Linked DNA regions of Streptosporangium becharense. The protein of the gene in region 2 interacts with the protein of the main gene of each other region in a pairwise test. Links are inferred from orthologs where the notes say so. Each region holds a gene or a part of one and is shown on either strand. Other genes may lie near its edges.

Evidence for each region.
Region 1: the proteins of nth (region 2) and aceE interact in binary tests that used the Escherichia coli proteins (3 or more experiments, as listed by UniProt). The link is inferred for Streptosporangium becharense from one-to-one orthologs.

The regions. Positions count from the first base shown.
Region 1 is NZ_JACHMP010000001.1:5,966,512-5,980,899, forward strand. What follows is about bases 4,821-8,144. They hold aceE (pyruvate dehydrogenase (acetyl-transferring), homodimeric type), read right to left. Parts: upstream 7,769-8,144; coding sequence 5,021-7,768; downstream 4,821-5,020. Other genes in these bases: F4562_RS26240 (alpha/beta hydrolase), read right to left, coding at 4,821-4,928. Outside these bases: F4562_RS26215 (hypothetical protein), read right to left, coding at 1-72; F4562_RS26220 (helix-turn-helix transcriptional regulator), read left to right, coding at 170-880; F4562_RS26225 (VOC family protein), read left to right, coding at 979-1,362; F4562_RS26230 (MarR family winged helix-turn-helix transcriptional regulator), read right to left, coding at 1,503-2,036; F4562_RS26235 (amidohydrolase family protein), read left to right, coding at 2,112-3,347; more of F4562_RS26240, read right to left, coding at 3,372-4,820; F4562_RS26250 (secondary thiamine-phosphate synthase enzyme YjbQ), read left to right, coding at 8,167-8,574; F4562_RS26255 (DUF3052 domain-containing protein), read left to right, coding at 8,698-9,126; F4562_RS26260 (peroxiredoxin), read left to right, coding at 9,210-9,668; F4562_RS26265 (hypothetical protein), read left to right, coding at 9,728-10,039; F4562_RS26270 (ROK family protein), read left to right, coding at 10,268-11,389; F4562_RS26280 (hypothetical protein), read right to left, coding at 11,770-12,144; F4562_RS35970 (hypothetical protein), read left to right, coding at 12,249-12,371; F4562_RS26285 (hypothetical protein), read left to right, coding at 12,688-13,260; F4562_RS26290 (hypothetical protein), read left to right, coding at 13,369-14,124; F4562_RS26295 (DUF397 domain-containing protein), read right to left, coding at 14,358-14,388. UniProt on the Escherichia coli protein: Component of the pyruvate dehydrogenase (PDH) complex, that catalyzes the overall conversion of pyruvate to acetyl-CoA and CO(2).
Region 2 is NZ_JACHMP010000001.1:3,521,245-3,535,079, forward strand. What follows is about bases 2,374-5,144. They hold nth (endonuclease III), read right to left. Parts: upstream 4,234-5,144; coding sequence 3,514-4,233; downstream 2,374-3,513. Other genes in these bases: F4562_RS15260 (HEAT repeat domain-containing protein), read left to right, coding at 2,374-2,836; F4562_RS15265 (NUDIX hydrolase), read right to left, coding at 2,786-3,427; F4562_RS15275 (Crp/Fnr family transcriptional regulator), read left to right, coding at 4,279-5,001. In the rest of the region: F4562_RS15245 (alpha/beta fold hydrolase), read left to right, coding at 1-549; F4562_RS15250 (DUF309 domain-containing protein), read left to right, coding at 546-986; F4562_RS15255 (MarP family serine protease), read right to left, coding at 1,013-2,212; more of F4562_RS15260, read left to right, coding at 2,285-2,373; F4562_RS15280 (MBL fold metallo-hydrolase), read right to left, coding at 5,149-5,940; F4562_RS15285 (NUDIX hydrolase), read right to left, coding at 5,937-6,773; F4562_RS15290 (RidA family protein), read right to left, coding at 6,975-7,433; Sp36 family protein, read right to left, coding at 7,430-7,585; ATPase BagA, read left to right, coding at 8,064-9,068; ATPase BagB, read left to right, coding at 9,065-10,192; F4562_RS15305 (WhiB family transcriptional regulator), read right to left, coding at 10,347-10,643; F4562_RS15310 (transglycosylase domain-containing protein), read left to right, coding at 10,909-13,164; F4562_RS15315 (GatB/YqeY domain-containing protein), read right to left, coding at 13,346-13,801. UniProt on the Escherichia coli protein: DNA repair enzyme that has both DNA N-glycosylase activity and AP-lyase activity. The DNA N-glycosylase activity releases various damaged pyrimidines from DNA by cleaving the N-glycosidic bond, leaving an AP (apurinic/apyrimidinic) site.

The DNA.
Region 1 (14,388 bases), 2.4 Mb from region 2 along the record:
GGAGGACGACGAGGTGTGTCCGCGTGGACGGTTGGGAGGCGCGGCGAGGGGGTGCTTCGGTCGTTCGGCCATCGGGCTCCAATGAGATGCGTCGCAACAGGGTATCGAGGTGGTTTTGTCTGTTCAACCCGATCTTAGGAGGCGGAGAACGTCGGTGCGGAGGCGTAGCGTGACGTTTGTGAACCGCACCGACCGGCTCTACGCCATCGTCGAGGAGCTCCGCGCGGTCGCGCCTCGGTGCAGGTCGGCGCGTCAGCTGGCCGCGAGGTTCGAGGTGAGCGCCCGCACGATCGAGCGTGACATCTCCGCGCTCCAGCAGTCCGGCGTCCCCGTGTACGCCGAGCCCGGCAGGCGCGGGGGGTACGCCCTCGAGAAGAGCATGTCCCTGCCCCCGCTGAACTTCACCTCCGCCGAGGCGGTGGCCGTCGCGGTGGCGCTGGGCCGTGCCCGGGACAACCCCTTCGCCGGCCACGCCCACAGCGCGTTGCGCAAACTGGTCGCCGCGATGTCGCCGTCCGAGGGTGCCGGGGCCAGGGCGCTCGCGGCCCGGGTGCACATGGTCGCCGAGCCGGAGCCCTACCCCCGGGTGTCGCGGGTGATCGAGCGGTCACTGCTCCACCGGCGTGTGCTCCGGCTCCGGTACGAGGACCAGAAGGGCCGGACCACCGTCCGCGAGGTCGAGCCGACGATCTTCGTCGGCGGGCGAGGCGGCCACTGGTATCTCGTGGGGATGTGCCGCCTGCGGGAGGACGTCCGGGTCTTCCGCCTCGACCGCATCGCCTGGGCCGAGGAGACCGACGAGACCGCTCCCGAGCATCCGCCCGAGCTCTTCGCCCCGGACATCCCCGGCATCACCACGTGGAACCCGAAGCTCGATTGAGGATCGACCGGAATTCGCCATAAAACACCGACATAAGGGTGTCGCCCGACCGGTTCATCGTGGGTCCGTCCGCAGAAACCGGTTCAAGGAGACACTTGATGATCAACACCGTCGCCTGGTTCGAGATCGCCACCGACGACCCGCAAGGCGCGGAGAAGTTCTACGGGGAGCTGTTCGGCTGGTCCTTCGCCGCCGACGAGGCCGCGGCGCAGGGAGGGATGGACTACCGGCTCATCGGCTACCCGGGCGCCGAGGGGCCGGCGGGCGGCGTCTACGCCACCGGCGGCGCCACGCCCGGTCACGCGGTCTTCTCGGTCGTCGTCGCCGACACCGCCGCCGCCTGTGACCGGGCCGAGGCTCTGGGCGGGGAGGTGACGTTCAAGCTGCTGGACAACCCCAACGGCCCCGACTTCGCCTACATCCGCGACGTCTCCGGCAACCTCTTCGGCGTCTTCACCCCGCCGCGGCCCGCCGGGGCCTGACACCGGCCGGGGCCGGACACGGCGAGCCCGGGTGTCCTGAGGCGCACGTGGTTCGTGCCCGGCCCCGGGGGGGCACGGCGAGCCGGACCGGCCGGATCCCCCGCGGGCGGCTCCGGTCGTTCGCCGGGCCGCCTGGCCGGTCAGGCCCGATGTGGAGGGACGGGCCGGTCGCCGAGCGCGACGAGCACCTCCCGGAGCAGGTCGGCCAGGGCCCGCGCGGTCTCGTCCGGCACGCCGGCCAGCAGATTCCCGTGGGCGTCGGTCGTGGCCATGGCCAACTCCTCGGCCCGCCGCACGCCCAGGTCCGTGAGGCGCACCCAGGAGCTGCGGCCGTCGTCGGGGTCGGGCTCACGCTCGACCAGGCCGGCGGCCGTGAGTCGCTGCAGGATGTTGCTCGTTCCTCCCGTGGTGAGCGACGAGCGCGCGGCGAGCCGGCTGGGCTTGAGACGGTATGGGGCACCGGCCCGGCGCAGTGTCGCCAGCACGTCGAACTCCGCGTACGTCAGTCCGTACTCGCCGAGTACGGACTGGGTGACCTCCTCGACGAGGGCCTTGAAGCGTGAGGCGCGCTTGATGATCTCCAATTGGACGGTGGCCGCCTCGGGGAGCTCCGCCCGCCAGCCGTCCATCATCTCGTCGACGCGGTCGCGTCGCCCCGCTTCCTGCCGGCCCATGGTGTTGAGGATATCCCCCTGCGGTGATAGCTTTCGTAAAAGCTTTCTTTATTGCTTTCCGATTGGAGAAGCGCCGTGCGCCTGCTCATCACCGACGCGACCATGGTCGACACCGAGCCGCATCCCCGTGTCCTGCCCGCGACCGACATGCTCGTCGAGGACGGGGTCATCACCGAGGTGGGCCGGGGGCTCACCGCGGCCGGAGCCGAGACCCTCGACGCGACCGACCGGATCCTGCTGCCGGGGTTCGTCGACACCCACCGGCACGTCTGGCAGAGCGTGCTCCGCTCGATCGCCGCCGACGCGACGCTCGGCGACTACCTCACACTCGTCCTGGGCGAACTCGCCCCCGCCTTCCGCGCCGAAGACGTGCACGCGGCGAACCTGTGGGGTGCGCTGGAGGCGCTCGACTCCGGCGTCACCACGGTCTACGACTGGTCGCACATCCAGCTCACCCCGGCCCACACCGACGCCGCGCTCGACGGCCTGCGCGAAGCCGGCATCCGCGCGGTGTTCGGTTACGCGCACCCGGCCGTCGACGACGGCGCGCGCCGCGAGGACGAGGTGCGGCGCGTCGCCTCGCTCACCGCGTCCGGCCTCGTGACGCCCGCGCTGGCGGCGTGGGGCCCCGTCTACGGCTCACTCTCCGCGGCCGCGGCCGACTGGCGGCTGGCCCGCGAGCTCGGTTTGCGGATCAGTCTGCACGCCACCGGGACCGGCGCCGTCGAACGACTGCACGCCGGTGGCCTGCTCGGATCGGACGTCATGTTCGTGCACGGCAACGGCTTCTCCGACGAGGCGATGAAGCTCGTCGCGGACAGCGGCGGCACCGCCTCGGTCGCACCCGTGGTGGAGTCGCAGATGGGACACGGGCATCCGGAGACCGGACGGTTCCGCGCCTTCGGGATCCCCACCGGCCTCGGCGTCGACACCGTGACCGACGCGCCGGGCGACATGTTCTCCGTCATGCGGGCCGCCCTCGCGGCGGCCCGCCTGCGCGGCGAGCCGCTCACCGCGGCCGAGACGCTGCGGATGGCCACGATCGGGGGTGCCGAGGTGCTCGGCATGGCCGACCGGATCGGGTCGCTACGCCCGGGCAAGCAGGCCGACCTGGTGCTTCTGCGCGCCGACTCACCCGCCATGGCCCCGGCCTGCGACCCGGTGGCGGCCGTGGTGACCGCCGCGGGCACCGCGGACGTGGACGCCGTGGTCGTCGCGGGCCGCGTCGTGAAGCGCGCCGGCCGCCTCCGCCACGCCGGCCTGCCCGGTGCCCTCGACCGGCTCCGCCGCTCCGCGGCGCGTCTGTCCTGACCCCGCCCGCGTGACCGGCCGGGGTCAGGAGGTGGGACAGGTGGTGCCCGTCTCGGGGACCTTCCCGCCGAGCAGGTAGTCGTCGGTGACCTTCTTGACGCACGCGTCCCCGGAGAGGTAGGCGCCGTGCCCCTCGCCCTTGTACGTCACCAGCACCCCCGTCTTGAGCTGGTCGGTCAGCTTGGGTGCCCACTCGTACGGGGTGGCGGGGTCGCCGGTGCCGCCGATCACCACGATCGGTGCGGAGCCGGAGGCGTCGACCCTTTTGGCCTCGTTGTCGCCGGGAACCGGCCACACCGAGCAGACCGCGCCCATGCCCGCGCCGCCGAACAGCGGGGAGATCTTCAGGGTCCTGTCCTCGATCGCGGTGAGCTGCGCACGGTCGGGCCGTTCCGCGGTGTCGACGCAGCTGATCGCCGGGAAGCTGCTCATCAGGGTCGTGTAGCGGCCGTCGGCCTGGCGGCCGTTGTAGTTGTCGGCCAGGGCCATCAGGAGCCGGCCGTCACGTTGCTTGATCGCCTGGCCGAGCCCTTGGTCCAGCAGCGGCCAGGTCAGCTCCGAGTACAGCGCCGCGGCGATGGCGGTGCCGGCCAGCCCCTGGGTCAGCCGCCGGTCGCCGACCGGGATCGGGGAACTCCTCAGGTCGTCGAGGAGCTGGTCGACGTTCTTGTTCGCGACGTCCCGGTCGGAGCCGATCTCGCACTGGCCGGGTTCGCGCACGCAGTCTCTCAGGAACGCCTCGTAGGCTTTCTGGAACCCTCTCGTCTGGACGATCGCGCGTTGCTCCAGGGTGACGCTCGGGTCCAGCGGGGCGTCCAGTACGAACCGGCCCACGTTCCGCGGGAACTGGGTCGCGTAGACCGCGCCGAGCTGAGTGCCGTAGGAGATGCCGAAGTAGTGCAGCCGCGCGTCGCCCAGGGCCGCGCGGATCCGGTCCATGTCGCGGGCGGCGTTCACGGTGCCGACGTGGGGGAGGAGCTTGCCCGACGTCCGCATGCAGGCGGTCACGAACTCCTTGGTGGTCGCATCCGTCTCGGCCCGCTCGGTGGCGTCGCGGGCCGGGGTGTTCATGGAGGTGTACTTGTCCATGACCGCGCTGCCGTCGCACCGGACGCCGGAGCTGCGCTCGACGCCCCGCGGGTCGAAACTGACCAGGTCGTAACGGGCGTTCAGGGTGGCGAAGACTTTGGACGCCTGGGCGAGGGTGTCGACGCCCGAGGCGCCGGGACCGCCGAAGTTGAACACCAGCGAGCCGATCCGCCGGCCGGGGTCGCCGGCCCGGTACCGGATCAACGCGAGCTCCACGGACTCGCCGTCGGGCTTGGCGTAGTCGAGGGGGACCCTGAGCTTGCCGCACTGCTGCGCGGGCTCGGCCCGCGGGGACTGCCCGGAGGGGCGCCTGAGGTCGGTGCACGGGCCCCAGGCGATCGTCTGGGCCGCCGGGGACGGGCTCGCGGCCGGCGGGCCGGGCGGCCCGGAGACTCGCGCGGTGGTGCCGCCCTCCCCGGAGCTCACGCTACAGGCGGCGAGCGCGGTGGAGAGGGCCGCGACAGCCGCGGCCCCTTTCAGCTTCACTGGCATGAACTGCCCCCCTGGTCTCGATCGCCGGGGGAAGCGATTCCACACTAACCGGGCGGACCCCTCTTAAGAAAGAAGAACCCGCCCGGAAGCGATCACAGACCCATGGACTGCGTGTCGTTGCTCTCGGCGCCACCGGCCTCGGTCACGCCGTTCTTCAGGTGGTACCTGGCGATCGCGTCGCTCAGCACCCGGGAGTCGAGCTCGCCCCGCTTGACCAGCTGGGTGAGCACGGCCAGGGTGATCGAGGCCGCGTCGACGTGGAAGTGACGGCGCAGCGCCGACCGGGTGTCCGACAGGCCGAAGCCGTCGGTGCCCAGGGAGGCCCAGTCACCCGGTACCCACTGGGAGATCTGGTCCTGCACGGCCCGCATGTAGTCGCTGACGCCCACGAAGGGCCCGTGCGCCGCCGACAACGCCCGCGTCACGTACGGCACGCGCTGCTCGCTGTCGGGGTTGAGCAGGTTGTGCTCCTCCACGGCCAGCGCCTCACGCCGCAGCTCCGACCAGGAGGTGGCCGACCAGACCTCGGCCGCCACGCCCCACTCCTCGGCCAGCATCCGCTGGGCCTCCATCGCCCACGGCCCGGCGACGCCGGAGGCCAGGATGTTGGCCCGCGGGCCCTGGACCTGCGGTGCGGGCGCGAACCTGTACAGGCCCTTGAGCAGGCCGTCGACGTCCAGGTCCGCCGGCTCGGCGGGCTGGGCGTAGGGCTCGTTGTAGACGGTCAGGTAGTAGAAGACGTTCTCCGCCTGCTCGCCGTACATCCTGCGCAGGCCGTCCTTGACGATGTGGGCCACCTCGAACGCCCACGAGGGGTCGTACGACACGGCGGCCGGGTTCGTCGAGGCGATCAGCGGGGTGTGGCCGTCCTCGTGCTGGAGGCCCTCACCGTTCAGCGTGGTGCGACCGGCGGTCGCACCCAGCAGGAAGCCGCGGCCCATCTGGTCGGCGAGCTGCCACATCTGGTCGGCGGTGCGCTGCCAGCCGAACATCGAGTAGAAGATGTAGATCGGGATCATGTGCTCGCCGTGCGTGGCGTACGACGTGCCGACCGCGACCGTCGAGGCCATCGAGCCGGACTCGCTGATGCCCTCGTGCAGGATCTGACCCTCGGTCGACTCCTTGTACGACAGCAGCAGCTCGCGGTCCACCGCCTCGTACGTCTGCCCGTGGGGCGAGTAGATCTTCGCGGTCGGGAAGATCGCGTCGAGGCCGAAGGTGCGGGCCTCGTCCGGGATGATCGGCACGAAGCGGTGACCGACCTCCTTGTCGCGCATGAGGTCCTTGAGCAGGCGGACGAACGCCATGGTGGTGGCGACGTTCTGCTTGCCGGAGCCCTTCTTCAGCTGCGCGTAGGCGTTGTCGCCCGGCAGCGCGAGCGGCTTGGCCCGGACCACGCGCCGGGGCAGGAACCCGCCCAGGGCCGCGCGGCGCTCCTTCATGTACTGGATCTCGGGGTCGTTCTCGCCCGGGTGGAAGTAGGGCGGCAGGTCGGCCTCGAGGGCGGAGTCGGGGATCGGCAGGTAGAGCCGGTCGCGGAACTCCTTCAGGTCGGCCTTGGACATCTTCTTCATCTGGTGCGTCGCGTTGCGCGCCTCGAAGTCCTTGCCGAGGGTCCAGCCCTTGATGGTCTGGGCGAGGATGACCGTGGGCTGGCCGACGTGCTCACGGGCGGCCTTGTAGGCGGCGTAGACCTTGCGGTAGTCGTGGCCGCCGCGCGACAGCTTGCGGATGTCCTCGTCCGACAGGTGCTCGACCATCTTGCGCAGGCGCGGGTCGTCGCCGAAGAAGTTCTCGCGGATGTAGGCGCCCGACTCGACGGAGTAGGTCTGGAACTGGCCGTCGGGGACGGTGTTCATCTTGTTGACGAGCACGCCGTCGACGTCGGCCGCGAGCAGCGGGTCCCAGTCGCGGCCCCAGACGACCTTGATGACGTTCCAGCCGGCGCCGCGGAAGTAGGACTCCAGCTCCTGGATGATCTTTCCGTTGCCGCGCACCGGTCCGTCGAGACGCTGCAGGTTGCAGTTGATGACGAAGGTGAGGTTGTCGAGCTCCTCACGGGCGGCGAGCCCGATGGCGCCGAGCGACTCGGGCTCGTCCATCTCGCCGTCGCCGAGGAAGCACCAGACGTGGCTGCGGCTGGTGTCCTTGATCTTCCGGTTCAGCAGGTAGCGGTTGAACCGGGCCTGGTAGATCGCCGAGATGGGGCCCAGGCCCATGGAGACCGTGGGGAACTCCCAGAAGTCGGGCATCAGGCGCGGGTGCGGGTAGGAGGGCAGCCCCCGGAAGCCGTGGGAGAGCTCCTGCCGGAAGGCGTCCAGCTGGGACTCGTTGAGGCGGCCCTCCAGGAACGCGCGGGCGTAGATGCCCGGCGCCGCGTGGCCCTGGATGAAAACCTGGTCCCCGGACTCCCCGTGGTCCTTGCCACGGAAGAAGTGGTTGAAGCCCACCTCGTAGAGCGAGGCGGCCGAGGCGTAGGTGGCGATGTGCCCGCCGACGTTGGTGCGGGCGTTGGCGCGGGTCACCATGACGGCGGCGTTCCACCGTGTGTAGGCGCGGATCCGCCGCTCGACGTATTCGTCGCCGGGGAACCAGGGCTCGCGCTCCGGCGGGATGGTGTTGATGTAGTCGGTGCTGCGCAGACCGGGAACACCGACCTGGTGCTCGCGGGCCCGCTCCAACAGCCGCAACATCAGATAACGGGCGCGAGTGCGACCTTCCGTCTTGACGACGTTGTCGAGCGACTCGAGCCACTCCTGGGTCTCGCTGGGGTCGACATCAGGAAGCTGGCTGGGTAGGCCGTCGCTGATGATCGAGAAACGCTGGCGTCCGGAAGCCACTGGGTCTCGCCTTCCGAGGATGGACTTTTGTCTGGTGTAGGTCGTCTTCCATCCTGGTCGCTTACCCCGGAAAGTGCATCTCTACTGACCGGTAACCAGGATATCCCTGCTGGCAGGGGTGTATAAGTGGCCTAGACCACCGATGGTAGGACGAATTGCTACCAAAGGTTACATCGAGGTTGCTCTCTTTTTACAGGCTCCCCTCACCGGGAATCCGCCGCCCCCCGCCTGAGCCGGATCCGGGCCCGCCCCTCGGGGAACCCGCCGTGGAAGCGGTGAAAGGAAACCGTACAGCGCGATGCGCGGGCGGCCGTCCGCGCCGGGACCGGGCCCCCGCGGTGTGTCACAGACCGAGCACGGTCGTCATCCCAGCTCAGGATGGATCGTAGGATCGGTGTGTGAGATCTCAGACGATCGAGGTGGTGACGGGTTCCCGGGAACGGGTGCACGACATCACTTCCGAGTGCGAGAGCTTCGTCCGGTCATGCGGGGGAGACGGGCTGCTGCACGTCTTCGTACCCCACGCGACCGCGGGGGTCGCGCTGCTCGAACTCGGGTCGGGCAGCGACGACGACCTGCTCGCGGCTCTGGAGGACCTCCTGCCGGCCGACGACAGATGGAGGCATGCGCACGGATCCAGGGGGCATGGACGATCGCATGTCATGCCCGCCCTCATTCCGCCGTACGCCACCGTCCCGGTCCTGTCGGGGCGGCTCGCACTGGGCACCTGGCAGTCCGTCGCCCTGGTGGATCTCAATGTCGACAATCGGGAACGCCAGATCCGTTTGTCATTTTTGTCGGACTAGTTCATACGTAGCCCACTCGTTGCCGTGGCGACCGTTGACGACTGAGGGTCACAGCGTGTGGACTGTGCCGAAGCACTCTGAGCACCGTGTGATTGCGGGGCCATTCAAGCAGGAGGGACAAACGTGAGCGCGACCGCGGGTCAGGCGCAGGGCGAACGCAGCCTGGCCGAACGACTCGGCCTCAAGCCGGGTCAGGTGGTGCAGGAGGTCGGCTGGGATGAAGACGCCGACGACGATCTGCGCGACTCCATCGAGGAGCTGACCGGCAACGAGCTGGTCGACGAAGACTTCGAGGACGTCGTCGACGTCGTGCTGCTCTGGTGGCGCGACGGCGACGGTGATCTGTTCGACGCCTTGAGCACCGTGATGACCAACCTGACCGACGGTGGCCAGATTTGGCTGCTCACTCCCAAGGCAGGCCGGGACGGGCACGTGGAGCCGAGCGACATCGGGGAGGACGCCACGACCGCGGGTCTGTCGCAGACCAGCAGCATCAGCGCCGCCCCCGACTGGTCGGGGACGCGTCTGGCGACGCCCAAGGCGCGCCGCTGAAGGTCCGCCCTGCCGTACGGCTCGGGTGAGCCGTACGGCAGGATGATGGTGCCTGCCGCCATCGGACGAGAGGACCATCGGGTATGGCCGTGGAGGTGGGAGCCCAGGCTCCGGACTTCGAACTGAAGGACCAGCACGGCACCCCGGTCAAGCTGTCGCAGCACCGGGGCAAAAAGATTGTGCTGATCTTCTACCCGCTCGCCTTCACCGGCGTCTGCGGTCGCGAACTCGACGCCGTCCGCGACGAGTTCGCCCCCGAGCTGCCCGACGACGTGCTGCTGCTGACCGTCTCGGTCGACTCGATGTTCGCCCACCGCACCTGGGCGGACCAGCAGGGATACACCTTCCCGCTGCTCTCCGACTTCTGGCCGCACGGAGCGGCGGCGAAGGCGTACGGTGTGTTCGATGAGGAGGGCGGTGTCGCGCGGCGCGCCACCTTCGTCATCGACGGTGAGGGTGTGGTCCGCTGGAGCGTGGTGAACCCGATCTCGCAGGCACGCGACCTCGCCGAGTACCGCAAGGTGCTCGCCGACCTTCCCTGAGCGTATCCGGCGGCCGCTCTCCGGGGCGTCCACCGGGCTCGACCTTCTCGGAGGCGATCATGCCCTGCTTCTCCTGCGGGGCCAGGCAGACCGACCCGGTCCGCGGCGCCAGCCCGTGGACACGCGGGGTGCGCCACCAGGCGCAGGTGCTCATCTGCCCGGACTGCCGGCGCACGCGCGACCTCGACCTCGACACGTGTTCCTCCTGCGGCTCGGCCACCCTCATCTGCCGGCTCGGCGAGGTGGAGTGCCGCTCGTGCGGCGCGGTGTGGCTCGCACGCGAGGGGGACGAACTGCCGCACTCCTGCGCTCCCGGCCTGGCCGACGAGGTGGAGGCCGCCCTGGCCAGGGTCCTGCGCCGGGTCCCCTGACACTTACGGAGGTTTCCCCGGCCGGTGTGTCGCGGTGCGTCTCCGCGCATCCGGCCCCTCTGCGCGCGGGCGGTTTTACGGTCATCTGCCCTGCTTTAGGAACGTATGGCAGATTTTCCGGATATGTGATCATCTTTCAATGTATGTGATCGTCTCCCCGCGTATGCGGTCGTCCCGGCGTGCGCTAGGGTCGGCTCGGTCCCGCTCCCCTACGCGCTGGATGGGTGCATGAGCTCCTTCGTTGTGGCCCTCGACGTCGGCGGAACGTCGATGAAGGGCGGCCTGGTCGGCCGCACCGGCGAGATCCTGCACATCGACCGCCGCGCGACCCCGCGTGACAGGGGACCGGTCGCCGTGATCGGAGAGATCCGCTCCTTCATCGACGACCTCGCCGCGCGGGGCGGCGGCACCCCCGAAGGAGTCGGCCTCGCCGTCCCCGGCCTGGTCGCCGCGGACGCGGCGCTCTACTCCGCCAACATCGGCTGGCGTGACGTCCCCGCGGCGGACTTCGTTCCACTGGACGTGCCCGTCATGCTCGGCCACGACGTACGCACCGGCGGTCTCGCCGAGAGCGTCCTCGGTGCCGGCCGAGGGGTGTCCGACTTCCTGTTCCTGCCCATCGGTACCGGCATCGCCGGCGCCGTGATCGTCAACGGTGAGCCGTACGGCGGCGCCGCGGGCTGGGGCGGGGAGATCGGCCACATCCCGGTCTTCCCGCAGGGCGAGCCGTGCGCCTGCGGCCAGACCGGCTGCCTGGAGACCTACGCCTCGGCCTCCGCCGTGGCCCGCCGCTACGCCGCCCGCCTGGCCGCCGGCACGGACACGGCGGAGGCCGAGGCGACCACCGCCGCCGGAATCTCCGCCGAGGCCCGCGCCGGGGTCACGCTCCCCGAGACGCTCTCCGGTGGAGCCGCCTCCGCCGGGGTGGTCCCCGGCACGGGGACCACGGTCGCAGGGGCCGCGGTCGCCTCCGCAGCCCCCGCCGGGGCCGCAGCCGTCACCGCCGAGCGGATCGCCGCGCTCACCGCCGCCGGCGACCCCGTCGCCCGCGAGGTCTGGGACGACGCCGTCGAGGCGCTCTCCCTCGCCTTGGCCACCTACACGCTGCTGCTCGACCCCTCGGTCATCGTCCTCGGCGGTGGCCTCGCCGAGGCGGGCCCCCTGCTCTCGGACCCCCTGACCGAACGCCTCCGCGGGCGCCTGAGCTTCCGCGACGCCCCGCCGCTGCGCCACGCCGCGCTGGGCGTGAACGCCGGAATGCTCGGCGCCGCCCTCCTGGGCTGGCGGGCCGCCGGATTCGCCGACGCGGGCGTCGCATGGTCCGTCGATGTGCCGAAATCCCGCGTGTAGCGTAAGGTGTTGTCCCGTCTGTCCGACGGGACCTTCGGGCGCTTAGCTCAGCGGTAGAGCGCTCGCCTTACAAGCGAGATGTCACTGGTTCGAACCCAGTAGTGCCCACCAGCAAAAACGCCCCGTTCCTGATCTTCGGAACGGGGCGTGGGTGACCAACCGGGTGACTGACTCCCGAAGATGTCGTCCATGGCCTCCGCGCCCTGCATGAGCACCGGCCGGATCTGCTTGCGGTAGACGGTCTCGGTGACCACTGTGTTGCGGTGGCCGACCAGGCGCGAGATGTCCTCGATCGGGACGCCGGAGGCCGACAGCGGTGAGACGAAGCTGTGGTGATTCAGCGCAACGCCGAAAGAAGTCCCCTGATGGAGGACGGTGCGCTATTTCGCTGTGGAGTCGTTGTCCTCGCGCTGCTCAGCTCGATACTCGTCCAGGAAGGCGAAGAACGACTCCAAGGGGGTAGTGCCGGGCTCCACCTGGCGTTCGATCTCGGCTGCCCAGCCCAGCGCGCTCCACCGGCCGTAGCGAGCGAGCCATGCAGAGAAAGGCCCGCTCGGCCAGAAGTCGAACCGTTCCTCAACACCGTGAACATCCAGCGCGACCCGATACCCGATCAGGATCATTTCCAGGTCACGGAGAGAACCGTCGCGGAGCCACATCCCTGGCCGGTGTCGCACCTCCTCCAGGAAGCCGTACACGTTCTGCCACTCAGACGGAGGCTCGGGGCGTGGCCGCTGGGTCTGTTCGTCCGGCATGCCTCCACACTACTGATCAGCGAAAAGCAGGCCGGCAAGTGAGACAGAGCGGGCGTCGGCGGATTCGGCTCCATGCCCGTCAAAGCGAGGCCAGACCTGCCCACATGCTCCTGGACGAGGCCGAGGCGCTGATCCGCCAAGCCGCTGAGCAGGTGTGGATGTACTTCTACGACGAGACGTGGTTCCACCTCCAGCACGGCATGATCGAGCTGCACCTTGCCAGTTGACCGAAGGCGATCGACCTGCTGACGGAAGGGCTGTCCGGTCTGCCGGAGAGCTACAGGCGCGATCGTGCCTGGTACGGGGCATCCTGGTCAAAGCCCGCGCCGAGACCGGAGACGCGGCGGTGGCCGTGGAGGTGAGCCTGCCCATCGTGGCCGACACCGTCGCGCTGAACCGCCACGACAAGGAACCGGTCGACGTCGCAGCTCTCCTCAGGAGGCGGAGGTCACTCCAGGCGGCCACTTCGCAGGAGGCCCTGATGGACGCCCACCGTACAGATGAGAACCGACCCTCGCCTCCCCGGGCGGTCACGGGGTCGGCATGTCCCGCGACGGTGCGCTGGGGTTGCACTGGCGGGATGCGGACCGGCTGGTGTTCCACGCCGTGCCGCCCAAGGCCGAGTCACCCCGCCTGGTGATGCTCGACGTCCGCCGGCCGGGCACGGACCTGCTCGCCGTCGAGACGCTCCACACCATGGAGACCTTCGGCGACGGCACCGCGCTCACGCTCCCCGGCCGGACCCGGATGGTCGTCTCGCAGGTGGGGACATCGCGCGACCGGGACCAGGGGATCGTCGTGGTCGAGCCGCCCGCGAAACGACCGACCGGATCGGTCTTCGCCTCCGGGTGCGGGGGCATCGCGGCGTTCACGCTGGATCCTTCGGGCCGGTACCTACTGGTCGGTGTGGACAACCAGGCCGGAATGCTGGTGGGAGACCCGCCCGAGCCCGCCTGCGGAGACGCCCCGCCGTACGAGCTGTTCCGGGTGGATCTGCAGGGCAGGTCCGGTTCGACGGTGTCCAACACGTACCGCCACGGAGACGTTCCCTCTCTCGACCTGCCCAGGGTCAGGGTCTGGCAGGGCGAGCGGGCGTTGTACGACATCGCCTGGTAACCGGACGGCCTGGCACGCCATTCGTGACCGTCGGACTCCGGATCGGAGATCGCCCGGTGCCCGTCGGCGCGGGTCGGAGCCGTTCGGGGAGTAGTAGCATCCGGCCTCGTGGACACCGACCTTGGTCCAGGCCCGGCGCTGGAGAACCTCTACCGGACCTTCGCGCGTCACTCGATTCCGGAGGACAGCGTCGCGTGCGACCACTGCGTCCTGCCGGAAACGATCCACGCGGCCCGCACGGAGCCGCTCCGCACGCTCTCCGCGTCGACGCTGGAACGCTACGCGGCGAACGCCCCCTTCGGCACGTGGGGCGATGTGAGGGACCTCAAGTACTACCTTCCCCGCGTGATGGAGCTTCTGGTCAGGGGGGAATTCGACCACTCCTACTACGGCGAGATGCTCATGCGCATGCTCGGCGAACACTGGCGTGACTGGCCGCAGGACGAGCAGGAGGCCGTCCTGGCCGTCATCGACGCCTGGTGGCGGTTCACGCTGCACCGGCCGCCGCGTGCCGCCGGAGACCCACCGGACATCGACATTGTGGAGATGCTCGAAATCATCGTGGAGATGCTCGGTCTCGACCTGGACGCCTACCTGACCAAGTGGGAGGAGAGCGCCGGGAACGAGGCCGCGGCACTGCATGTCGCGAAGCACATCCGGTTGTTCGAGCACTTCATGGACCACGACAAGGAGTGGCAGGTCTCGCTGGACCGCTGGTTCTGCGGCCCAGCCCCCATCCGCATCATGGAAAGCGCACTGCCTTCCGCCAGCTCAGCTGAGGTGGAGGAGAAACTGAGAAGCGGCTTGAACATGCACATATGGGGTTGGGAAGACAGGACTTCCACCGACGTCGATCACCGTTGAACCTGCGGTCGCCGGCCCGTCCGCCGGGCGGTTGAAGCGATGCGCGAGTTCGCTCGCGCCGGAAGACGGGCCGCCGCTCGGGTGGTGGACGTGAGCGGGAGCGACCGGCGGGATCCGGTGCGGAGGAGACGACCCCTCCATACAGGTCCGGTCCGTGCGGGACCGGTCCGTGTAGAACCGGTCCGTGTAGAACCGGTCCGTGCGGGACCGGTCCGTGCAGGACCGGGCCCGGATCAGCGGTCGAACTCGCCGTTCTTGACCCCT
Region 2 (13,835 bases):
GTGGTCCTGCGGCTGGTCCCGGTGTCGGCACCGCACCCGCGCAGGCTGCGCAGCGCACTGTTCGGCGAGCCGTTCGGCCAGCTCATGGCGGCCCGCTACGCGCTGGGCTTTCAGTTGCCGCTGCTCCCCGAGCGCCGGCTGACCGCCGCTGGAGGCGCCCTGGTGGGGCGGCTGCTGGAGCAGTGGTCGGGGCCCGGCTGGCCGGAGGAGGACGTCTCGAAGACCTACCGTGAGGCGTTCCGCATCCCCAGCGTCTCGCACTGCGCGCTGGAGTACCACCGCTGGTTCGGCCGCTCCCAGTTCCGCCCCGACGGAACGCGCTACGCGAGAACCATGCGTGCCCAGATCAACGTGCCCACCCTGCAGGTGCACGGCGCGCTCGACAGGCACGTGCTGCCCCGCACCGCCCAGGGTTCCGGCCGCTACGTGACGGCTTCCTACCAGTGGCGGCTGGTCGAGGGCGCCGGGCACTTCCCGCACGAGGAGCGCCCGGAGGAGTTCGACGCCGAGCTGGTCCGCTGGCTCGCCGACCCGGAGGCCGACCGGTGAACGGACGCGACCGCGACTCCGACGGCAGGCCCAGGAACCAGCGGCCTCGCGACGCGTTCGGACGCCCGCTGCCACACGGCGCCGAAGGCGTCGAACGCGTCCCCGACGACTACGCCCCGAGCGCGGAGGAGGCCCTGGCCGAGGCGCGGCGGCTGCTGGGCGAGCGACGGCCGTTCCACGCCCACGAGGTGCTCGAAGGACGCTGGAAGAACTCCCCGCAGGAGGAACGGGAGCTGTGGCAGGGGCTGGCGCAGATCTGCGTCGGCCTCACCCACCTGCAACGGGGCAACCGGCGCGGAGCCGCGGCGCTGTTCGCGCGCGGAGCCGACCGGATCAGCCGGTACGGCATGTCGTACGAGCGGCTCGCGAAGACTGCCTACCTGCTCGACGAGCTGGAGGCCGACGCGGCGATCGCCAGGGTCGAGGCCCTGCTGTAGGCCCCGCCCGCGGCCCCGGGCACCGGTCAGTTCTGGTCGCACTCCTGGGTGCCGACCCGGTTGAACAGCTTGGAGCCGTCCTCGGCGTCCGGCGCGACCTCGGCGGCGGTGAGGACGTAGCCGGTCTCCTGCTGGTCGAGGGCCGCCGCGAAGACGACACCGTAGACCTTCCCCTCCGGGGTGAGCAGCGGACCGCCGGAGTTGCCCTGCTGGACCAGGCCGCGGATCGCGTAGACGTCGCGGTAGACGGTCTTGTCCTCGTAGATGTTGAAGCCCTTGGCCCGCTGCTGCACCCGGATGCGGGCCGGACGCAGGGTGTAGCCCTGGCCGTGCGGGAAGCCCGCGACGATCGCGTCGGCGCCCTTCTTGGCGGTGCCGTCGAAGCGCAGGATCGGCATGTTCAGGTCGGGGACGTGCAGGACGGCGATGTCCCGGTCGGGGTTGTAGAGCACGACCCGGGCGGCGTGGGACCGGTTGGTGTAGTCGGTGACCTGGAGGCTCTGGTCGACTCCGGCGACCACGTGCGCGTTGGTCATGACCTTGTTCTGGGCGAAGACGAACCCGGTGCCCTCGATGTGCTTACGGCAGCTCGACGCGACGCCCTGGACCTTGACGATGCCCCGGCGGGCCCGGGAGAGGTAGCGGTTGCCGGTGGCCACGCTCCGGTCGGGCGGCGCGACCTCGACGAACTGACCGGCTCCGAGCGCGTCGAACACCTTGGGGAAGCCCGAGGTGTCGATGAAGTTCTTGAACGGCTTCTGCCACTCCTTGGCGGCGGTGGGCAGCGCCTGGTCGACCGTGCTCAGCAGCAACGACTTGTTGACCTGCTCGCTGATCAGGGTGAAGTGCGAGGAGGCCACCAGGGAACCGATCAGCCAGGCGATGATCAGGACCGACAAGGCGCTGGCGAAGGTGCCGCCGACCGCGTCGACGACCTTGGCGGGCTCCCAGGTCACGTGACTCCGGACGACGGCGCCGATCGTCGAGGAGGCGAACTGCCCGATCGTGGCGGCGAGGAAGACGATGACGATCGCCAGCAGCGCGCGCTCGGTGTCGCCGTCGACCAGGGCTCCGGCGATCGGCGGGGCGATGAACATGCCGAGCAGGCCGCCGCCCACGAAACCGACGAAGCTCAGGGCTCCGATGATGAATCCCTGGCGGTACCCCGACACCGCGAAGGCCACCATCAACGCGATCAGGACGAGGTCGAGGAGATCACCGGTCACTCCTTTACGTTATCCAGACGTCGCCCCGCGCGTGCACACCTTGTCGGAGGTCTGTGCCGTTATCGTGGCCGGATGGCAACGATCGGGGGGTCGGCGCCCGTGGCGGCTCTCATCGAGACCGCGCTGCGCGACCGGGACCAGGACGGCGTGATCCGCTGGCAGGCGATCGAGGAGCTGCAACGCAGAGGCGACCTGGAGACCTTCGACGCGGCCAGGCGCCTGTGCGCGGGCGAGACACCGGCCGAGCGCATGCTCGGAGTCGACATCCTGGGCCGGCTCGGTTTCGCCGACCGGAGCCTGCCGGTGCTGCGTGCCCTGGCCGCCCGCGAGGACGACTGCCTGGTGCTCTACTCGGTGCTGATCGCCTTCGGGCACCTGAGGGACCGCCGCGCGCTGCCGTCGGTGATCACCCTGGCCGAGCATCCCGATCCGGGGGTGCGGTACGGCGCGGCGTACGCGTTGCCCAACATCATGGGAAGTCCGCCCGACCCGACCGGGCTGGCCGCCCTGCGGCGGCTGATCCACGATCCGGACGACGACGTGGCCGACTGGGCGTGTCTCGGGCTCGCCCTGTCAACGGGACGCGAGGTTGAGGACGTCCGGCGGAAGATCCTCGACCCGTGAGTGGTCCCAGGGAAGCGCGAACCCCGAGCCGGCGAGCACCCCGTCGAGCACTCCCGCGGTGAACCCCCACACCAGCAGCCCGCGCACCCGGAACGCCGGCCCGCAGTGACCGCCGGGGTGGCGGAGCCTGAGCCGGTTGGCCGGGTCGACGAGCTCCCGGATGGGGACCCGCTCCACCGACTCCACCTCGTCGGGGGAGGCCGCGTGCACCACGCAGGGCGTGTGCCACCAGGCGAGTACCGGGGTCACCCGGTTGTCGCTGCGGCTGACGTACAGCTCGGGCATGGTCCCGACCACGTGGACACCGGCCGGGTCGAGACCGGTCTCCTCCTCCGCCTCACGCAGCGCCGCGGCGACCGGGCCGCCGTCGTCGGGGTCGACCCCGCCGCCGGGGAAGGCCGGCTGGCCCGCGTGCGTGCGTCCGCGGGAACTGCGCTGGATGAGCAGCACGTCGGGCCCGAACGGCCCCTCCCCGAACAACAGCAGCACCGCGGCCGGTCGCCCGCCCGACGCCGGTGGACGCAGCAACGGGGGAACCTGCATCCGCGCGACCCGCTCCGCCAGCGTCTCCAGCCACCCAGGGACTTCCACGGGCACACCTCCGGTCTTCTGCAACACGCCGTCCCGCCACCCGCTTCCCGGTCTCGGCCGGCGGAAGGCGGGAAACCCGCGAGCGGTCACGAGAAGGGGCCGGGACGCACCAGTCTGGCGGCCTCCACCGGGTCGGCGGGGCCGATCCCGTACGAGGGGCAGAGCGTCGTGAGCGGGCAGGCGCCGCAGGCTGGCCTGCGGGCGTGGCAGACGCGGCGGCCGTGCCAGATCAGGTGGTGGGACGTCATCGTCCAGTCGCGCCTGGGGATGAGTCCGGCGACGACCTGCTCGATTTTCACCGGATCGGTCTCCGCGGTCCAGCCGAACCGCCGGACGAGCCGCTGGAAGTGGGTGTCGACGGTCAGCCCCGGCGTGCCGAAAGCGTTGCCCAACACGACGTTGGCCGTCTTCCTGCCGACGCTCGGCAGCGTCACCAGGTCCTCCAGCCGGCCCGGGACCTCGCCGCCGAAGCGTTCGCACAGGACCTGGGCCATCCCGATGATGCCGGCGGCCTTGGCCCGGAAGAACCCGGTGGGCCGGATGATCTCCTCCAGCTCGGCCCGGTCGGCCGCGGCGTAGTCTTCCGCCGCCGGGTACCTGGCGAAGAGGCGGGGTGTGACGGTGTTGACCCTCTTGTCGGTGCACTGCGCGGACAGGATCGTCGCGACCAGCAACTCCAGCGGATTGCCGAAGTCGAGCTCGCAGTGCGCGTCGGGGTAGGTTTCCGCCAGAATTCGGGCCATCCGCCGAGCTCGGCGGACCAAGGCGAGCCGGGACTCCCCGGATGGACTGGCGTTGCGGAGCACCCCGACAGCCTACGCTCAAGGGCCGCCGGAGAGTCGTGCGGTGGAATGGGTCACAATTACTGCGTGAGCCGTGAAACAGGAGGCACCGTGAACACCGACGACGTGCTGGGCAAAGCCCCTCTGTTCGCCGCGCTCGACCGTGAGGGCGCCGCCGCGCTGCGCACGAGCGTCTCCGAGGTGGAACTGTCCAAGGGGCAGACCCTCTTCAGCGAGAACGAGACCGGCGACCGCCTCTACGTGGTGCTCGAAGGGAAGATCAAGCTTTCCCGCACCGCGCCCGACGGCCGGGAGAACCTGCTCAGCGTGCTCGGCCCCGGCGAGATGTTCGGCGAGTTGTCCCTGTTCGACCCTCGTCCGCGTACGGCGTCCGCCACCGCGCTGACGGACGTCCGCCTGGCCGGCCTCGGTCACGACGACCTGCGTCCCTGGCTGACCGGCCGCCCCGAGGTGGCCCTGCACCTGCTCCGAGCCCTGGCCCAGCGGCTCCGCCGGACCAACGACGTACTGGCCGACCTGGTCTTCACCGACGTGCCCGGCCGGGTGGCCAAGGCCCTGCTCGACCTGGCCGACCGCTTCGGACAGAAGGTCGACGACGGCGTCCGCGTCCACCACGACCTCACCCAGGAGGAGCTGGCCCAGCTGGTCGGCGCCTCGCGCGAGACCGTGAACAAGGCGCTGGCCGACTTCGCCCAGCGCGGCTGGCTGCGCATCGAGGCCAAGGCCGTGGTCATCATGGATATGGACCGCCTGCACAACCGTTCGCGCTGACCGTGTCGCCGGCCGCCCCGCCCGGGTGGCTCCGGCGCGTGGGAGGGACGGGCCTGTCATGGGCCATGCCGCCCGTCCCGCACGGGACGGGCGGTCTCGGAGCCGGGGCTTCGGCCGGGGACGGTCGCGGAGCCGGAGCGGGCGGTGTCAGAGCCCGTCCAGGTAGGCGAGCTGCGCGCGCACCGACATCTCGGCGGCGGACCAGAGCGACTCGTCCACGTCCGCGTAGACGATCTCGACGATCTGCCGGGGTGTGACCGCCCCCCGTTCCCGTGCCGCCCGGATCTGGTCCAGCCGCCGCCGTCGGTGCGCGACGTAGCCGTCGAGCGCTCCGATCGGGTTGGGCAGCACGGGGCCGTGACCCGGCAGCAACGCCTCCGCGCCGACCTGCTCGACCCTGGCCCGGAGCAGGTCCAGGGAGCGCAGGTAGTCGGCCAGGTCACCGTCCGGGGCGATCACCGTGGTGCCCCGGCCGAGGACGGTGTCGCCGGTGAGGATCGCCCGGTCCTGCGGCAGCCAGAAGCAGAGCGAGTCGAACGAGTGGCCGGGCGTGCCGACCACGTGCAGTTCCACGTCTCCGGCCACGAGCACGTCCCCGTCGCCGAGCCCCTCCTCGCCCAGGCGGTGCGCCGGGTCCAGGGCCCGTACCGGCGCGCCTACCAGGGCGGCGAAGGCGGCGGCACCGCCGCTGTGGTCGTGGTGCCCGTGGGTGAGCAGGATCGCGACGACCCGGCGGCCCTCCAGATGGGCGGCGACCCTGGCGAGGTGCCCCTCGTCGTCCGGCCCCGGGTCGACGACCAGTGTCTCCTCCCCGTCGCCGATCACCCACGTGTTGGTGCCGTCCAGGGTCATCTCGGACGGGTTGGGGGCGAGGAGGTTCAGCGCGTGCTCGGTACCCGCCCCGTCGGGCCCGGTGAGGGGGATCCGCAGCCCGCTCACACGCCACCGAACCGGTAGCCGTCGTCGAGCACGATCCGCATCTCCCCGTCCACCTCGGCGATCCTCGGCATGAACGTCACGATCTCACGTTCGGTCGCGAGCACGTCGGCGACCTTCTCGTACGCGGCCAGCTCGCCGAGCGTGCGGTGGGTCGGCGGCATCAGGAAGATCTGGCCCTCCGCCGCGCGGGTGATCACGTCGGCGGGCCGTGCCCAGAGGACCTCGTCGGCCTCGCCGCCGACGTCACGGGTGCGCTGACCGGACGGGAGGGCCGCGACGAAGAACCGGGTGTCGAAGCGGCGGCTCTCGACCTCGGGGGTGATCCAGTGTGCCCAGGGCCGCAGCAGGTCGGAGCGGAGGACCAGGCCGCGCCTGCCGAGGAAGTCGGCGAAGGACAGGGTCCGGTCGATCAGCGCGAGCCGGTCGGCCTCCCAGTCGTCCCCGGTGGTGTCGGCCACGACGGATCCGGTGGGGGTTCCGGCGAGGAGCACGCCCGACTCCTCGAACGTCTCCCGCACGGCCGCGCACACCAGGCCCCGGGCGGTCCGCTCGTCGGCGCGGAAGACCTCACCCCAGGCCGCGGGGGACGGCCCCGACCAGGCGATCGCCTGGTCGGCGTCACGCGGGTCGAGCGACCCGCCGGGGAAGACGTAGGCCCCCGCCGCGAAGGCCATGCTCGCCTTGCGGCGCAGCAGGTAGACCTCCACGGCGCCGGAGCCCTCGCGCAGGAGGGCCACCGTCGCGGCGTCCCTGGCCGGGACGGGTTTCACCTGCCCGGCCAGGATGCCGCGTGCATGCTCGCCCAGCTCACCGGGAAGCGGGATACCGCCCATTCCGACCCTCCACCAGAACATCGCTCGGTTGCAGGTCCATCATGTGGCACGGCTCCGTCCCGGACAATCGCCGGGGTTCCGGCGTCCTGTTCCCATCTCCGGCCGCCGCACACCGACCGTCGCCGCACACCGGCGCCGGGAACGCCGACCGCCGACGCGCACCGGCGGCCGGTGTCCTCAGGCGTCGGCGCACCTCGGACGTCAGCGCACCTCGGCGATCAGCTCGACCTCGACGGGCGCGTCCAGCGGAAGGACGGTGACGCCGACGGCGCTGCGGGCGTGCCTGCCCTGCTCGCCGAAGACCTCCGCGAGCAGTTCGCTCGCTCCGTTGACCACCTGCGGCTGACCGGTGAAGTCGGCGGAACTGGCCACGAAACCGACGACCTTGACGATCCGCACGATGTTCGACAGCCCGCCGGCCGCCGACGCGACCGCGGCGAGGGCGTTGAGCGCGCAGATCCTCGCGAGCCCCTGAGCCTCCTCCGCGCTCACCTCCGCACCGACCTTGCCGGTGACCAGGAGCTTGCCGTCCACCATCGGGAGCTGACCCGAGGTGTAGACGTGGTCACCGGTGCGAACCGCCGGCACGTACGCCGCCAGCGGCGGCACGACCTGCGGCAGGGTCAGACCGAGCTCGGCCAGCCTCTCCTCGGCCGTCACTGCGTGGGCCGCTTCAGGTAGGCGACCAGTTGCTCGGGGTTGGGCCCCGGCACGACCTGGACGAGCTCCCAGCCGTCCTGGCCCCAGTTGTCGAGGATCTGCTTGGTCGCGTGAACCAGCAGCGGCACCGTCGCGTACTCCCATTTCGTCATGCGGGACACATTAGCGAGACCCCGCCCGCCGGGCGGTCCCCGAGGGCCTCCCCACGCCCGCCGCCGGTCCGCGGCCAGGCTCGCGACGCCGGGACGGAACCGCGCCGGCTCCCCACGAGCAGGGTCGGCGCCCTATGAGAGCCCTGTGAGAATCGGCATATTTACTTTCCGCACCCCATCGATTAGGGCCGCGGCCGGCGGCGTCCCGTCCGGCCGCCCCTTCGGCCGGCCCCCGGCCCGGGTACGGCACGGCCGCGGGGCGACGGACCGGACATAAGGCGCTGACCAGCGCGGTTCTCGGGCATGGGGTACCCGCAGCGGTGAGCGGGCGTGCGCCTCCCGCGCGGCGGACGGCCGCCGCGGCGCAACGGACCCGGCTCCGGCGGGTCACGGAACCCCCGTCGTGGGGGTCGCCGCGGGGGGTTCACGGTCAAGGGTCCGGAGAGTCGTCAAGTAACCGTTGGGTAGCCTTCGAAACGTGAAAGCTCGCGACACCGACTGGGACGGCGTACGCCTTCACGTCGTCACCGGCAAGGGCGGCACCGGCAAGACCACGGTGGCCGCCGCACTCGCCCTCGCCCTCGCCGCGGGCGGCCGGAAGGTCCTTCTCGTCGAGGTCGAGGGGCGGCAGGGGGTCGCCCAGGTCTTCGACCTGCCGCCGCTGCCGTACGAGGAGCGCAAGATCGCCGTCGCGCCCGGCGGCGGGGACGTCTACGCGCTCGCCGTCGACCCCGAGGAGGCCATGCTCGAATATCTGGAGATGTTCTACGGCATGCGCCGGGCCGGCAAGGCGCTCACCAAGATGGGCGTCGTCGACTTCGCCACCACCATCGCGCCGGGCTTTCGCGACGTCCTGGTCACCGGCAAGACGAGCGAGGCCGTCCGGCGCAAGGGCAAGGACGGCCGAAGGGTGTACGACGCGGTCGTGCTCGACGCTCCGCCGACCGGCCGGATCACGCGTTTCCTCAACGTCACCAACGAGGTCGCCGGGCTGGCCAGGGTCGGTCCGATCAAGAACCACGCCGACCTGGTGAACGGCGTCGTGTCCTCTCCCGAGACCGCGGTGCACTTCGTCACGCTCCTGGAGGAAATGCCGGTCCAGGAGACCCTCGACGGCCTGCAGGAGCTGCGCGAGGCGGGGCTGCCGCCGGGCGGGATCTTCACCAACATGGTCCGTGAGTCGCGGCTTCCCGCGTCGGTTCTGGACGCCGCCGCCGAGGACCGCTTCGACCCGTCCGAGCTGATACTCGGCCTGAAGGTCGCCGGGCTCACCGACGGGGGCCCGGCCGCGGTCAGCGTGGCCGAGGCGTTGACCGAGGAGATCGCCGAGCACGCCCGCCGCGGCGAGCTGGAGCGTCGCGAGAGGGCGACGCTGAACACCTCCGGCCGTCCCCGCTACGAGCTGCCGTTGCTGGCCGACGGGGTGGACCTGTCCGGGTTGTACGAGCTGGCAGAATCGATCCGCACCCAGGGAGCAGCGTGAAGACCCCGCCGGTCCTCGACCTCGACGCGATCATCGATGACCCGGGCACCCGGATCATCGTCTGCTGCGGCTCCGGCGGCGTCGGCAAGACCACCACCGCCGCGGCGTTGGGCCTGCGCGCGGCCGAGCGCGGGCGCTCCGCCGTGGTGCTCACCGTCGATCCGGCCCGGCGCCTGGCCCAGTCGATGGGGCTGACCGAGCTCGACAACGTCCCCCGGCCGGTCACGGGCGTGTCGGGCGAGGGCCATCTGCACGCCATGATGCTCGACATGAAGCGGACCTTCGACGAGATCATCGAAGCGCACGCCGATCCCGAGCGGGCCCGCCAGATCCTGACGAACCCCTTCTACCAGTCCCTGTCGTCGAGCTTCTCCGGCACGCAGGAGTACATGGCGATGGAGAAGCTCGGCCAGCTCCGCCGGTCGGGCGAATGGGATCTGATCATCGTCGACACCCCGCCGTCCCGCTCGGCACTCGACTTCCTCGACGCGCCCGAACGGCTCGGCCGCTTCCTCGACGGCCGGCTCATCCGGCTGCTCATGGCCCCGGCCAAGGCTGGAGGACGGAGCGCGTTCAAGCTGCTCAACGCGGGTTTCGGTATCGTCGCCGGGGCGTTGACCAAGCTGCTGGGGGCCCAGGTGCTCAAGGACCTGCAGACGTTCGTCTCCGCGCTGGACGCGGTCTTCGGCGGGTTCAGGGCCCGCGCCGAGCAGACCTACCAGCTCCTGCAGGCACCCGGAACCGCGTTCGTCGTCGTGGCCTCGCCCGAGCGCGACGCGATGCGTGAGGCGTCCTACTTCGTGGAGCGGCTCGCCGAGGAGCGCATGCCGCTGGCCGGGCTCGTGGTCAACCGGGTGCACCACTCACCCGCGGCCGCGCTGTCGGCGGCCCGCAGCGCCGCCGCGGCGGAGGACCTGGACTCACGCGGCGAGCACGAGCTGACCTCGGCCGTGCTGCGGCTGCACGCCGACCGCATGCACCTGGTCGCCCGCGAGCAGCGCGAGCAGGAGCACTTCTTCTCCGCCCACCCCACGGTGCCCGTCGCCCGGGTCACCGCCATGTCGGAGGACGTGCACGACCTGGACGGGCTGCGCGAGGTCGGCCGCCTCCTGGCCGCCCAGTGACGACCGGCGCGTTCCGGCCCGCCGAACCCGCCGGACACGCTGCCCGGCGTCGGATGGGCGGCACGCGCCGGCCACGGTTCACCGGGCACGGCATCGGCTCCTGACACATGTGTACGGCCGGCGCCCGGCGCCGGCCGTACACGTGTGCGCGAACTCAGCCGGCGATCAGCTCGTTGGTCCGCTCGTATTCCTCTTTGGCCATCTCCAGCAGTTCCCGCCAGGAGTCGACGTCAGGTCGCCGGCGCAGCAGCGCTCGGCGTTCGCGCTCGGTCATCCCGCCCCACACCCCGAACTCGATGCGGTTGTCCAGCGCATCGGCGAGGCACTCGGTCCGGACCGGGCATCCTCGGCAGATCAGCTTTGCTCGGTTCTGGGCAGCGCCCTGAACGAACAACGCGTCAGGATCCGCACCCTTACAGGCCGCACGGGAGGTCCAATCCGTGATCCACATTCGACCCCACTCCCCTTAGGTGGTCAGTCGTGACTTGGGCCGACGGGCGCGGGCGTCGGGCCTCGGTATTCAATTGCTGCAGAAAGAGAACGTACGCAATCAGACGTTCGGGCCGACAGACCCCGGCGGGACCAAATTCTCACATGGTCATCCACGGCCATCTGGCCGGGAATGACTAGTCACCCCGTCCCTGCGCAGGGGACCGTCACGGCAAAATGGTGGTCCGTGACCGTTTGGGTCACCCGCCCGACGTACCCTTGGATTTGTGCAAGCTCAAGGCAAAGATCAGGGGTCGGCGGTCGTCAAGGTCGTCAAGCTGTTCGGCGCGTCGATCGCCACGGGCGTGCTGGTCGCCGCGGTGGCACTCCCTGCAGTGGGCGGCGCGGGAATGACGGTGAACGCCACGACGGACGAGCTACAGCTCCGCCCCGAGGAGCTCAAGGAGCCCCCTCTCCCGGAGAAGACCACCCTGCTCGACGCCGACGGCAAGCAGTTCGCCCAGTTCCATTTCAATGAGGGCAACCGCGAGTCGGTCAAGCTGGACCAGGTCGCCGACGTGATGAAGACCGCCATCGTCGCGATCGAGGACTACCGGTTCTACGAGCACGGGGCGATCGACCTGGAGGGCACCTTCCGCGCGGCGGTGAAGAACGTCTCCGGTGGCGGGGTCATCCAGGGCGGATCCTCCATCACCCAGCAGTACGTCAAGCTCGTGCTGCTCAACAGCGCCGAGACCAAGGAGGAGCAGGAGGCCGCGGTGGCGCCGACCTTCTCCCGCAAGCTCAACGAGCTGCGTCACGCGCTGGCCGTCGAGGAGAAGTACACCAAGTCGGAGATCCTTGAGCGGTACCTGAACATCTCCTACTTCGGCGCGGGCGCCTACGGCATCGAGACCGCGTCCAGGCGCTTCTTCGACAAGCCCGCCTCCAAGCTCAACCTGTGGGAGGCGGCGACCCTGGCCGGAGCGGTGCAGAACCCCAGCCAGACCGACCCCAGCCGGGGCAAGGCCTTCCGCGACCGGCTGCTGGAGCGGCGCAACGTCGTGCTGAACCGGATGGCCGAGCTGGGCAAGATCACCCAGCAGGAGGCCGACGAGGCCAAGAAGAAGAAGCTCGGCTGGAAGGACATCCCCGCCCCCGGTGGCTGCGAGGAGAGCGACTACCCCTACTTCTGCCTGTACGTCCAGCACGAGCTCCTGACGAACGAGGCCTTCGGCAAGTCCCGCAAGCAGCGCGAGCGGACGCTGGAGCGGGGCGGCCTCGTCATCAAGACGACGCTCGACCGCAAGGCGCAGAAGGCCTCGGAGAAGGCCATCAAGCAGTTCGTCAAGACCAGCGACAAGCCGGTCGCCGCACAGGCGATGGTCGTCCCCGGCACCGGCGCCATCAAGGCGATGGCCGCCAGCCGCAAGTTCGGCGGGAACAAGAAGAAGAACGAGATCAGCTACAACCTCGTCGGCGACGCGGCGCACGGTGGCGGCGGTGGGTTCCAGGCGGGGTCCACGTTCAAGCCCTTCACCCTGCTGACGGCGCTCGAACAGGGCATGAAGCTCAACGACGGCTTCACCACCGGCTCCGGCTACAACGCGCCGAGCTACGGCGCCTTCCGCGACTGCAAGGGCAACGCGGTCGGCGACCCGAAGCACACGGTCAGCAACTCCAGTGAGGGCGGCGGCGGCTTCAAGACCCTGACCACCGGCACCCTCGGCTCGGTCAACACCTTCTTCCTGCGCCTGGAGGAGGAGGTCGGGCTCTGCGAGACGGTGAAGATGGCCAAGCGGCTGGGCATCAAGCGCGCCGACGGCCGTCCGCTGGCCGAGGTCGAGACCTTCACGCTCGGCCCCAACGAGATGGACCCGGTGACGGTCGCCGGCGCCTACGCGGCGATCGCCGCCCGCGGCACCTACTGCAAGCCGATGGTCATCACCGAGAGCGTCGACCGTGACGGCAAGGCCACGCCGTACAAGCCGGAGTGCAAGCAGGTGCTCGACGAGGAGGTCGCCGACGCGGCCTCGCACATCATGTCCGGGGTGTTCACCAAGGGCACGATGAGCCAGTACGGCGGCATCGGCCGCCCGGCGGCGGGCAAGACCGGCACCACCGACGGCTACACCGCCGCCTGGTTCGCCGGGTTCACCCCCGACCTCGCCTCCGCGGTGAGCATCGGCGACCCGCGCGGCGCCTTCAAGCACCCCCTGCTCAACGTGAACATCGGCGGGCAGTACTACGGCTACGTCTACGGCGCCACGATCTCCGGCCGCATCTGGAAGTACTCCATGATCGACGCGCTCAAGGGCGTCAAGGCGACCCCCTTCACCCCGGTGAACATGGATCGCTTCGGCGGCTGCTCCGCCGGCCGGTGCGCACCCAAGCCCCCGCCGAAGCCCGAGGGCGACGACGACGGCGGCGACCGGGGCCCCGACGGGCCGGGCGACGGCGAGGACGGCAACGGCGGCACGTTCTGGCCGGGCAACGACGGCGGACGCAACGGCGGCGGGAGCATCCCGATCGTCACCCGATGACCCGGTGACAACGGCGGGAGCCCTCCTCCCGGCCCCTTCGAGGGGCTCGGGGAGGAGGGCTCCCGCCGTCACACGGGCCGGCGACCGGTCCTACGGACCCACCGGGCCGGCCGTGCGGCCTCACACCGCCGAGCCCGCCGCGCGGCTCCCGCCACCGGGCCGGCCGCGAGGGCCGGAGAGATCAGGAGGAGAGCCTGGCGCGGACGACCTGGGCGACGCGGCCACCCTCGGCGCGGCCGGCGACCTTCGGGTTCACCAGCTTCATGACCTGCCCCATGGCCTGCGGTCCGGATGCGCCGCTCTCGGCGACGGCCTCGTCCACGATCGCGGCGAGCTCCTCGTCGGAGAGCTGAGCCGGAAGGTACCCCTCCAGCACGGCCTGCTCGTCCAGCTCGGCCTGGGCCTGCTCCGCGCGTCCGGCGCCGGTGAACGCCTCGGCCGCCTCGCGGCGCTTCTTGGCCTCCTTCGTCAGCACCTTGAGGACCTCGTCGTCGGTCAGCTCACGCGCCGCCTTGCCCGAGACCTCCTCGACGTTCACGGCCGCCAGGGCCATGCGAAGCGTGCGGGTGCGGACCTCGTCCCTATTCCTCATGGAGGCCGTGAGATCGGCCCTCAGTTTGTCCTTCAATGCGCTCATGCGGTCCATCTTGCCGCCTCACCAGCCCCGCTGT